Regions from separate parts of the Streptomyces platensis genome, predicted to be linked through region 1. Evidence: riboswitches for the same ligand, from Rfam matches in the RefSeq annotation. Region 1 holds a riboswitch; each other region holds the start of a gene.
The links. A riboswitch is a leader RNA that binds a small molecule or an ion and turns the genes downstream of it on or off. The one in region 1 is predicted to bind cyclic di-AMP.
Positions count from the first base shown of each region.

Region 1 (3,263 bases):
ATCGGGGCGATCATGAACTCCTGGATGTCCACGTTGGAGTCGGCGTGCGACCCACCGTTGAGGATGTTCATCATCGGGACGGGCAGGACGTGCGCGTTCGGGCCGCCGAGGTAGCGGAACAGCGGGAGGTCGCTGGCCTCGGAGGCGGCGTGCGCGACGGCGAGGGAGACGCCGAGGATGGCGTTGGCGCCGAGCGAGCCCTTGTTGTCGGTGGCGTCCAGGTCGAACATCGCCTGGTCGATCAGCCGCTGCTCGGTCGCGTCGTAGCCGACGAGCTCCGGGCCGATCTGCTCGATGACGGCCAGGACGGCCTTCTCGACGCCCTTGCCGAGGTAGCGGTTCGGGTCGCCGTCGCGGAGCTCGATGGCCTCGAAGGCGCCGGTGGAGGCGCCGGACGGGACGGCGGCACGGCCGGTGCTGCCGTCGTCGAGGCCGACCTCGACCTCGACCGTGGGATTACCTCGCGAGTCGAGAATTTCGCGGGCTACGACGACGTCGATCGACGGCACGTTGTCTCCTTCGTGGGTGTCTGGCGTTCTGCGCATGAGCCTAACGGCCCCGGGCTCGTCCGCCTGCCCTTGGCCCGCTCCGTGGGACGGAACACCCCCGAAAACCTGCCCAAAGGCCCAGTACGCGGGACGTTTGGCACATTGTTCGCCGAACGGGAAAAGTCGCGGAACGGCGCCGGTCAGCGGCCTGCCGACGGCCGGGCGGGCCGGGTGCGGCCCGGAACATGAGAAGCCCCGCCACGGCGCGCTGGGGGGAAGGGCGCGCCGTGACGGGGCGGTCTCACGGAGGGAAAGGGGGCCCGCCGCTCGGGCCCTCAGGAGCCCCGGTGAGCTCCGGCTCAGACGTTGAGCTGCTGACCCGGGATGATCAGGTTCGGGTTGCCGCCGATGACCGACTTGTTGGCCTCGTAGACCGACTTCCAGTTGGTGCCGTGGGCCTTGGCGATCTTGGCGAGGGTGTCGCCCGCCTTGACGGTGTAGTTGCCGTGGCCGGTGGACTTGCGCTCGGCGGAGCGCGAGGCACGGTCCTGGGACGGGGCCTTCTTGACCTCCGGCTTGGCGGACTCCTGCTTCGGCGCGGACTTGGTCTGCGCGGAGGTGTCGACGTCGGGGGACGGACCGCCGGCGGTCAGGTTGCCCGCACCGGCGCAGGACCAGGCGCCCGGGCCCTGGATGGCGAGGAGCTTCTCGGCGGCGGAGATCTGCTGGGCCTTGCTGGCCAGGTCGGCGCGCGGCGCGTACTTGGTGCCACCGGCGGCGGCCCAGCTGGAGTTGGAGAACTGGAGGCCACCGTAGTAGCCGTTACCGGTGTTGATCGACCAGTTGCCGCCGGACTCGCACTGGGCGACCTTGTCCCAGGTGGCGACGGAGGCGGCGGAGGCGGAGGTGGCACCCATCATCGGGACGGCCACGGCGGCACCGGCGACACCGGCGAGGGTGGCGACGCGGACGGCCTTGGAGGGACGACGGTGCTTGCCCTTGAAGATCAGCATGGTTCGTTCGTTTCCTCACCGACGCCTACGAGGTGAGCTGTCGGGTTCGGGCTGATGAGTCGCCCGGCCGGGTACGCAAGCGCACCTGGCTTCACCCCAAGCCGGTTGACCCGTTTTCACGGGCGGGGCCGGCACTTACCTTGGGTCCCCCGCTCCTGCCTTCGGCGCTTGCGCGTCAAGTGCCTTCGACCACCGGCAGGATTCGGCGTGTGATCGAGGGGCTCGCTTTGGCGAGCGATCCTGACGTTAAGCAGTAATGCCCTTGGGGTTCAAACCCCACCATCTGAACCAAGTTGACCGTTTTTGATCACGGGTTGGTTACATATCCGCAGGTGAGGCCCGGTATGCCGGTGTTGCGCACACCGGACCCCACGAGAGTCAACGAGACCCTTGTCTCACTTTCCCAAAAGAGGGCGAAGGGTGCCGAACTACCCTGCGTTCCGCCCGAGATCGAGCTGCTGACCGGGCTGGATCAGGTCCGCGTCGGTGCCGATGACGCCCTCGTTGCGGTCGTAGAGCGCGGGCCATCCGCCGGGCAGCCGGTGGGCCGCGGCGATGGCTGACAGGCTGTCACCCGGGCGCACCGTGTAGTCGCCGCCGGCCGCCGGGCCCGTACGGTGCGCGTCATCGCCCCGCGAGGCGTGCCGGCCGCCGGACCTGCCGTCGTCACCCTTGGCGCCCCCGTCGCCCGCCTCGCCGCGGTGCTTGCCCTTGGCGGGCACCTCACGCGGCGTGCCGGTGCTGTCCGTGCGGCTGCCGTCCTCGGACGGGTCCGTGGAGGGGCTGCCGGACGCGTCGCCGTCGGACGGGGCATCGTCGGACGGGTCGGCGGACTGCGACGGGTCGTGATCGTCGTCCCGGTCGCCGGGCGTCGCCGGGTCGGACGGCTCCGGGCTCGTGGACGCGTCGCCGGGCTCACCGGAGTCCGAGGCGTCGGGCGACGGCGTCGCGTCGGACGGCTGCCCGCTCGGCTCGTCGTCCTTGCCGGCGGAGTCCCCGTGGTCGTGGGAACCGGAGGTGCCCCAGGGGTCGAGGGAACCCTGGGAGTCCGACGGGTCGGGCTCGGGGGTGCTGGTGCCGCCCGGGTCGACCTCCGGGGCCTTGCCGTCGCCGGTCAGCCCCGCGTTCACGGCACAGCTCGGCCAGGCGTCCGGCCCGCGGTCGTCGAGGATCGACTCGGCCACGGCGATCTGCTGGGAGCGACTGGCGTAGTCGGGGCGCGAGGCGTAGGCCGAGCCGCCGTAGTTGTCCCACATTTCCTGGGTCAGCTGGAGGCCGCCGTAGTAGCCGTTGCCCGAGGCGGCGCTCCACACGCCTGCGCTCTCGCACTGGGCGACCTTGTCCCAGGTCGCGGTGTCGGCGGCGTGTGCGCCGCTCGCCCCGAGGAGGGGGAGGGCGAAGCCGGCGCCGGTCACTCCCGCCGTGACAAAGATGGCCGGTGCCTGACGGGGGCGACGATGTCGGCCGTTCCCGGAACGCATGCGGATGCCTTTCGCGCGGCGGTTGAGTTGTCGACGAGCTCTTCGAGCTGCTCGACGAGGCTTCCGGCCGGCCGACGCACGCGAGCGGCACCGTTACAACGGTCCCCCACATCACCGCTTCGACCGATCGAGTGAAGCCTGTCGATCGTAGGGTCGAAAGGTAGCCGGGGTCACGGGTAGTCACAAGTCGGTGTAGCGGAGATCACGTAAAGGTCACGCAGTTGACTCTGCGTCACATATGGCCTTGTCGCTGGTCAGAGCCGATCCGGAGTGAACTCCAC
Region 1 is NZ_CP023691.1:3,623,142-3,626,404, forward strand. Features, by position in the region: gene eno (phosphopyruvate hydratase) at 1-509, opposite strand, end outside; gene CP981_RS15795 (LysM peptidoglycan-binding domain-containing protein) at 848-1,501, opposite strand; cyclic di-AMP (ydaO/yuaA leader) riboswitch at 1,509-1,678, opposite strand; gene CP981_RS15800 (LysM peptidoglycan-binding domain-containing protein) at 1,930-2,982, opposite strand; gene CP981_RS15805 (cytochrome P450 family protein) at 3,237-3,263, opposite strand, start outside.

Region 2 (3,263 bases), 1.7 Mb from region 1:
GAAGGCGTAGATCGACTGGTCGGCGTCACCGACGACGCACAGCTCGGCGGCGGTTTCGGCGGGGCCGACCAGTTCGCGTACGAGGGTGTACTGAGCGTGGTTGGTGTCCTGGTACTCGTCGACGAGGACATGGCGGAAGCGGCGGCGGTAGTGCTCGGCGACATCCGGGAAGGCCTGGAGCAGATTGACCGTCGTCATGATGATGTCGTCGAAGTCCAGGGCGTTGGCCTCGCGCAGCCGTGCCTGGTACATCGCATACGCCTCGGCCAGCGTCTTCTCAAAACCTCCCCCAGACTCCGTCTGGGAGGTGCCCCCAGCCGCCGTCCCGGCGAAGGTCTCCTCGTCGATGAGCTCGTTCTTGAGGTTGGAGATCTTCGCGCTGAAGGACTTGGGCGGGTAGCGCTTGGGGTCCAGATCCAGATCGCGGCAGACCAAGGCCATCAGGCGCTTGGAATCGGCGGCGTCGTAGATCGAGAAGGACGAGGTGAAGCCCAGCTTCTTGGACTCGCGGCGCAGGATGCGGACGCAGGCGCTGTGGAAGGTGGAGACCCACATGGCGTTCGCGCGCGGGCCGACCAGCTCCTCGACGCGCTCCTTCATCTCACCGGCGGCCTTGTTGGTGAACGTGATCGCGAGGATCTGGCCGGGGTGGACATGGCGCTCCGCGAGCAGATGCGCGATGCGGTGGGTCAGCACCCGGGTCTTGCCGGAGCCGGCGCCGGCGACGATCAGCAGCGGGCCGCCGGTGTGCACCACGGCGGCCTTCTGCTCGTCGTTGAGCCCCTCCAGCAGCGCCGCCGGGTCGATGGCGGGGCGGGCGGCGCCATCGCGGTAATACGGCTCCCTGGGCGCGGGCGCGTCGAACCTCCCGCCGAAGAGGTCGGCGGGGATCTCCTCCGGGGCCGGGCCGTGCTCGTCCTCGGGGGGCGGGGGGTGCTCCTCCTCGCCCTTGTGGCCGAGGTCCGCCAGGAAGCTGTCGTCAAAGAGGCTGCTCATCGCCCACCGAGTCTAGGCCGCCGCACTGACAGTCCGCCGCGGAGTGGCGGATTGCGGGCCACCTCCGGGCGGTCCCCGGCGCAGCGCCAGGTCAGGAGGCCGGCGGCCGGGCGCCGGCCGGGCGGCGCTTCGTCTACCCGAATCCGACATCTGCCACAACAACCCCCGCATCGCGTTCAGGTCACGAAAAGGTTTCGGGCATATCGAACATCAGCCTTCACAGGAGCCACACGAGTTGGCTAACGTCCTCGCTCAGGCAGCCCGCCTCCCCGCGAACGACAGGTTCGCACGGGCCGCCGACGCCGAGTCCGGCCCTGCCCTCAGGCACCCGGAGCCGGGGACCCACCAGCACCACCGGGGTGAATCGATCCGTACGGCCGTCGCCAGTGGACGTCCGGACCGTAGGGCAAGCCTTCCGTCAGCGACACCGCCCGAACCCGACAGCTAACCCGGTAGGCGGTCCACGGAAGGAGTTGCCGGTCTTGGCGTCGCATCGCAAGCCGCGCACCAGCGTTCTCGCCTCACCCACAGGCCGCCGTACGGCGGCCGGGCTCACCACCGCCGCCCTCGCCTCGGTCACCCTGCTCTCGCAGTCCGCCGACGCGGCCCCCAGGGCACCCAAGCCCACCGTCGAAGAGGTCAAGCAGAAGGTCGACGACCTCTACCACCAGGCCGAGGTGGCCACCCAGAAATACAACGCCGCCAAGGAGCGCGCCGACGGACAGCGCCACACCGTGGACAGCCTGCTCGACGCCTCCGCCAAGCGCGCCGAGAAGATGAACGAGTCCCGGCGTCTGTTGGGCACCTTCGCCTCGGCGCAGTACCGGACCGGCGGCATGAACCCGACGGCGCAGCTGATGCTCGCCAAGGACCCGCAGCAGTTCGTCGACCGCAACCACCTCATGGAGCGGCTGACCGGCCGGCAGAAGCAGGCCGTCACCGACTACCAGGAGCAGCAGGCGGCGGCCACCAAGCAGCGCGCCGAGGCGACCCGCAGCCTGGAGCGGTTGCAGGCGTCGCAGGCCTCCCTCAAGGAGTCCAAGCGCTCAGTCCAGGACAAGCTGGCCGAGGCCCGGCAGCTGCTCTCCCGGCTGACCGCCCAGGAGAAGGCGCGGCTCGCGGAGCTGGAACGCCAGAAGGAGGCGGCGGCCAAGCGCCGGGCCGCGGAGGAGGCGCGCAAGCAGCAGGAGCGGGAGCGCCAGCGGCAGCAGGACGGCGGCGGCTCGACCGGAGGCTCCACCGGTGGCGGGTCCACGGGCGGCTCCACGGGCGACTCAGCCACCAGCAAGGGCGCCAAGGCGCTCGCCTTCGCCCGCGCCCAGATCGGCAAGCCGTACGTCTGGGGCGCGACCGGACCCACTTCCTACGACTGCTCGGGGCTGACCCAGGCGGCGTGGAAGGCGGCGGGTGTCGATCTGCCGCGGACGACCTGGGACCAGGTCAAGGTGGGCCAGCGGGTGGCCACCAAGGATCTTCAGCCCGGCGACCTGGTCTTCTTCTATGACGACATCAGCCACGTCGGCATGTACCTGGGCGACGGGAAGATGGTCCACGCTCCGAAGCCGGGCGCCAGCGTCCGGGAGGAGTCGATCTACTACATGCCGATATACGGGAGCGTCCGCCCGGGCTGACCCTGGCCCGCTCCCCCACCAGACCACCCCCCACGGTCACCCCCCACACGCCACCGCGCGGCCCTCGCTTCCGTATCCGGAGGCGAGGACCGCGCGGTGTGCCGTAGTGGGGCGCTCGTCAGGTCCAGAGCACCGCGATGAAGATGTTGGCCACGGTCAGGCCGCCGACCGCGCCGAAGAGCGGCTTGTCGACCGTCTCGTCGTCCCGCTTGACGTAGACCAGCGCCAGGATCACCACCAGGACGGCCATCTTGATGCCGAGCTTGATGTTGTTGAGCGGGTGGTCCTGGGCCTGGTTGAGGCCGACCAGCACGATGCCGGTGACCAGCATCGTCAGTGCGCCGTGCAGCATGGCCGGCACGAAGCGGGCGGTGCCCGCGCTCATCGCCTTCATCTGGGTCAGAAAGCCGCCCAGCAGGGAGGCGATGCCGATGATGTGCAGGCCGACGAAGATATTGGTTACTACGTCCATAGTGCTGGATCGTAGCCGCCGTATAGCACGGCCCTTCGGGCAGGGCGCCCACTATCGCCGCTTCGGTCAGGCCAGGCCGGTCCCGGCCGTACGGCCATGGCGCCGCGGTCACCCGCGTACCCGCCGCGGTCGAAAGCGGACAATGCCGGGCAAGCGCACTCACT
Region 2 is NZ_CP023691.1:5,357,093-5,360,355, reverse strand. Features, by position in the region: gene pcrA (DNA helicase PcrA) at 1-996, opposite strand, end outside; cyclic di-AMP (ydaO/yuaA leader) riboswitch at 1,287-1,471, shown strand; gene CP981_RS23785 (C40 family peptidase) at 1,479-2,627, shown strand; gene CP981_RS23780 (hypothetical protein) at 2,746-3,099, opposite strand.
Region 2: another riboswitch for cyclic di-AMP. It lies ahead of CP981_RS23785 (C40 family peptidase); the one in region 1 lies ahead of CP981_RS15795 (LysM peptidoglycan-binding domain-containing protein).

Region 3 (3,263 bases), 4.4 Mb from region 1:
GACCGGCCAGCTCGGCGAGCGGCAGACGTCCGGCACCCGCCGACAGGGCATGGCCCGGCGCGGTGACCAGCACCAGTTCCTCGGTCAGCAGCGGTTCGAGCCGCACCCCCTCCGGCGGCGGCATCGCCTCGCCCGGCACATACTCGTGCGTCAGCGCCAGATCGACCTCGCCCAGCGCCACCGCTGCGGTGGCCTGCGGAGGTACGTACTCCGTGACGCTCAGCTCCACATCGGGGTGCGCGCGCCGGAACGCGTTGAGCGCGGGCGGCAGCAGATGCGTCCCGGCGGTCATGAACGTGCCGACCCGCAGTCGGCCGCCGGACAGCCCCGTCAGCCGGGACAGCTCGTGCCGCGCCTGCTCCAGCTCGTCGAGCACCCGCCGGGCCCGTACGAGCAGCAGCTCACCGGCCGCCGTCAGCCGCGCCCCGCGGTGGTGGCGCACCAGCAGCGCCGTCCCGGCCTCCCGCTCCAGCTTGGCGAGCTGCTGGGAGAGCGCGGGCGCGGTGTAGCCCAGCCGGTCGGCGGCTCTGCTGATCGAACCGGCCTCCGCCACCGCCACCAGAGCGGCCAGCCGCGTGGGGTCGTACATAAGAACCTCTTTAGGCCCCCCAAGAACATTGCCACTCCCCATTAAAGGCTCTGACCAGCGAAACTGCTCCCATGGACGGACAGCTGATGGCCTTCACCGGAGTCGCCGCGGGCATGGTCGCCATGCCGGGCGCGGACTTCGCGGTCGTGGTGCGCCACGCACTCGACTCGCGCCGGGCGGGGGTGGCGGCCGCCGTCGGAGTGGCGGGCGGGCTGCTGGTGCACACCGCACTGGCGGTCGCCGGGCTCGCGGCCGTGCTGGTGGCCGTGCCCGCGCTCTTCGGCGCCGTCCAACTCCTGGGCGGGGTCTATCTGTTGTACCTCGGCGTCGGTGCGCTGGCCGCTGCCGTCCGCCGCAGGGGGACGCCCGGCGATGCCGCGACCGCACCGGCCGACAGCCCGGCCGCCCGCCCGGCCACCGCGGGGCGAAGCCTGCGCCAGGGCTTCCTGACCAACGCCCTCAACCCCAAGGCCCCGGTCCTCTTCCTCAGTCTGCTGCCGCAGTTCGTCCCGGCCGGCGAGCCCGCGCTGCCGCGCACGCTGCTGCTCGCGACGATGGTCGTGGCCATGGCCCTGGTGTGGTTCCCCGCCGTCGCTCTGCTCGTCGACCGCCTGGGCAGCTGGCTGCGCCGCCCCCGGGTCACCCGCGCCCTGGAAGCCGTCACCGGAGCGCTGCTCACCACACTGGGCGGCATCCTGCTCGTCGAGGTCGTACTGGCCTGAAGGACGGGCACGGGCAGGCCGGCGCACCCCGGTGTCCCGCGGCGACGGCGGGGCAGCACCGTCACCGAGCCGTCCGCGGGCGGGAAGCTTCCGCGCGCCGCAGCCGTCAGCAGTGTGCTCAGTGGTGAGGTAACCCGGCCAAGTTGGCCAATCCCACTGGTAATTGATCACACGTGAGACGAAATGCCGGTCAGCCCACACGTCCATAGGACACCGCGCCACTCCAGATCCGTTCCAGCCGCACCACGCTCCCGGCCTTGGGCGCATGCCACATCCGGCCCCGGCCCGCGTAGATGCCGACGTGGTAAATGCCGCGTGCGGAACGGAAGAAGACCAGGTCACCGCGTCTGCGCACGGAGGCTGGGACATGCCGGGTGCGGACGTACTGTGCGGCGGCGGTACGGGGCAGCGCCCGCCCGGCGCGCTTGAACGAATACAGCGTCAGGCCCGAACAGTCGAAGCGGTACGGCCCTTGGGCGCCGTATTGGTAGGGCGCGCCGCTCTTGGAGGCCGCGATCCGCAGCGCGTAGGCGGACACCGTCGCGGCTTCGGCGTTCCCGGTCTCTCCTGGGGAGACGGTTGTCCCGCCCAGGGTGACCAGCGTCAGAGCGGTGACGGTGCCGGCGCGCGCCAGCAGATTCGGCGTATGCATGCGCACAGTCATGCGCAAACCCTTCGTCAGCCGCCTGCGAAGGAAGACCTGTCGGGTTCGGGCAGGCGAAGATGCCCGGCCGTGCGTACGGCTTCACCCCAAGGAGCCCTCGGCCATAAGGCCGGGACCCCGTCCTGCTCGGGTCCTCCGCTCCCGCCGATCCACAACGTCGACCGGACATCCGGTACGGCGGCGGGATTAGGCGCCCGTCCGGACCGCCCCGTCGCTGTGGCGGGGTCTTGCCGTCGAAGGGATCGTCACGCACCCGCCACCAGAATTCCGAGCTGAAAATGCCGTATGTGACATGCGTCACACTTCGCCTGAATGGTTACTTTTGTTCCCTCATGCGCTGAGGCGCGGAGCGTCGCAGCCCCTGGACCAGGGGCGAAACATCAAAGGTCCAAGGAATTGCCTCTCCCCGCGCAATTCGTCGCCTCCTCACATCGGGCCCGGACGCTACGCCGTATGCGCAGCTCCGTGTGCGTGTCGCGTCAACTCTCCGTGGCCGGCGGCATCGTCACGAGCCCGGCCCGGCGCTCGCCCTCCAGTACCCGGAGCGCCCGGGCCAGGGTCTCGCGGTGCAGCTCGCTCTCGCCCCGGTCGTGCATCAGTGTCAGCGCGTCGCGCAGTCCGGCGGCCTTGCCGACCAGTGCTTGGGCGGCCCGCAGTCCGGTGTAGGTGTCGCCGCCCCGGGCCGGGTTGATCCTGCCCAGCAGGTCGAGCACCTCCAGGTAGCGGTCGATCAGGTCGCCCTCGGCCCGTGTCAGGGCGGGCAGTGGCGGAAGTTCCGGCAGCAGCATCCGGGCTCACCGCTCGCCGAGTTGGGGGGCGGACTGCTTGCGCTGACGGGTGAGTGCGTCGATCAGGCCGTACTCCCGGGCGGCTTCGGCGTCGAAGATCTTGTCGCGCTCGATATCGGCGGCGATCCGCTCCCGGGGCTGTCCGGTGTGTTCGGCCAGCATCCGCTCCAGCATGTCGCGGGTGCGCAGCAACTCCTCGGCCTCGATCTGGAGATCGGTGGCCTGGCCCTGGACGGGCTCGTGGAGCGAGGGCTGGTGGATCAGGATCCGGGCGCCGGGCAGGGCCAGCCGCTTTCCGGGGGTGCCGGCGGCCAGCAGGACCGCGGCTGCGGAGGCGGCCTGCCCCAGACAGATGGTCTGCACATCGCACGACACGAAGCGCATCGTGTCGTAGATGGCGGTCATCGCCGTGAAGGAGCCGCCGGGGGAGTTGATGTAGAGCGAGATGTCCTGGTCGGGCGCGGCGTGTTCGAGGTGGATGAACTGCGCCATCACATCGT
Region 3 is NZ_CP023691.1:8,008,017-8,011,279, forward strand. Features, by position in the region: gene CP981_RS35380 (LysR family transcriptional regulator) at 1-589, opposite strand, end outside; gene CP981_RS35385 (LysE family translocator) at 661-1,311, shown strand; gene CP981_RS35395 (C40 family peptidase) at 1,502-1,975, opposite strand; cyclic di-AMP (ydaO/yuaA leader) riboswitch at 1,980-2,165, opposite strand; gene CP981_RS35400 (hypothetical protein) at 2,455-2,763, opposite strand; gene CP981_RS35405 (ATP-dependent Clp protease proteolytic subunit) at 2,770-3,263, opposite strand, start outside.
Region 3: another riboswitch for cyclic di-AMP. It lies ahead of CP981_RS35395 (C40 family peptidase); the one in region 1 lies ahead of CP981_RS15795 (LysM peptidoglycan-binding domain-containing protein).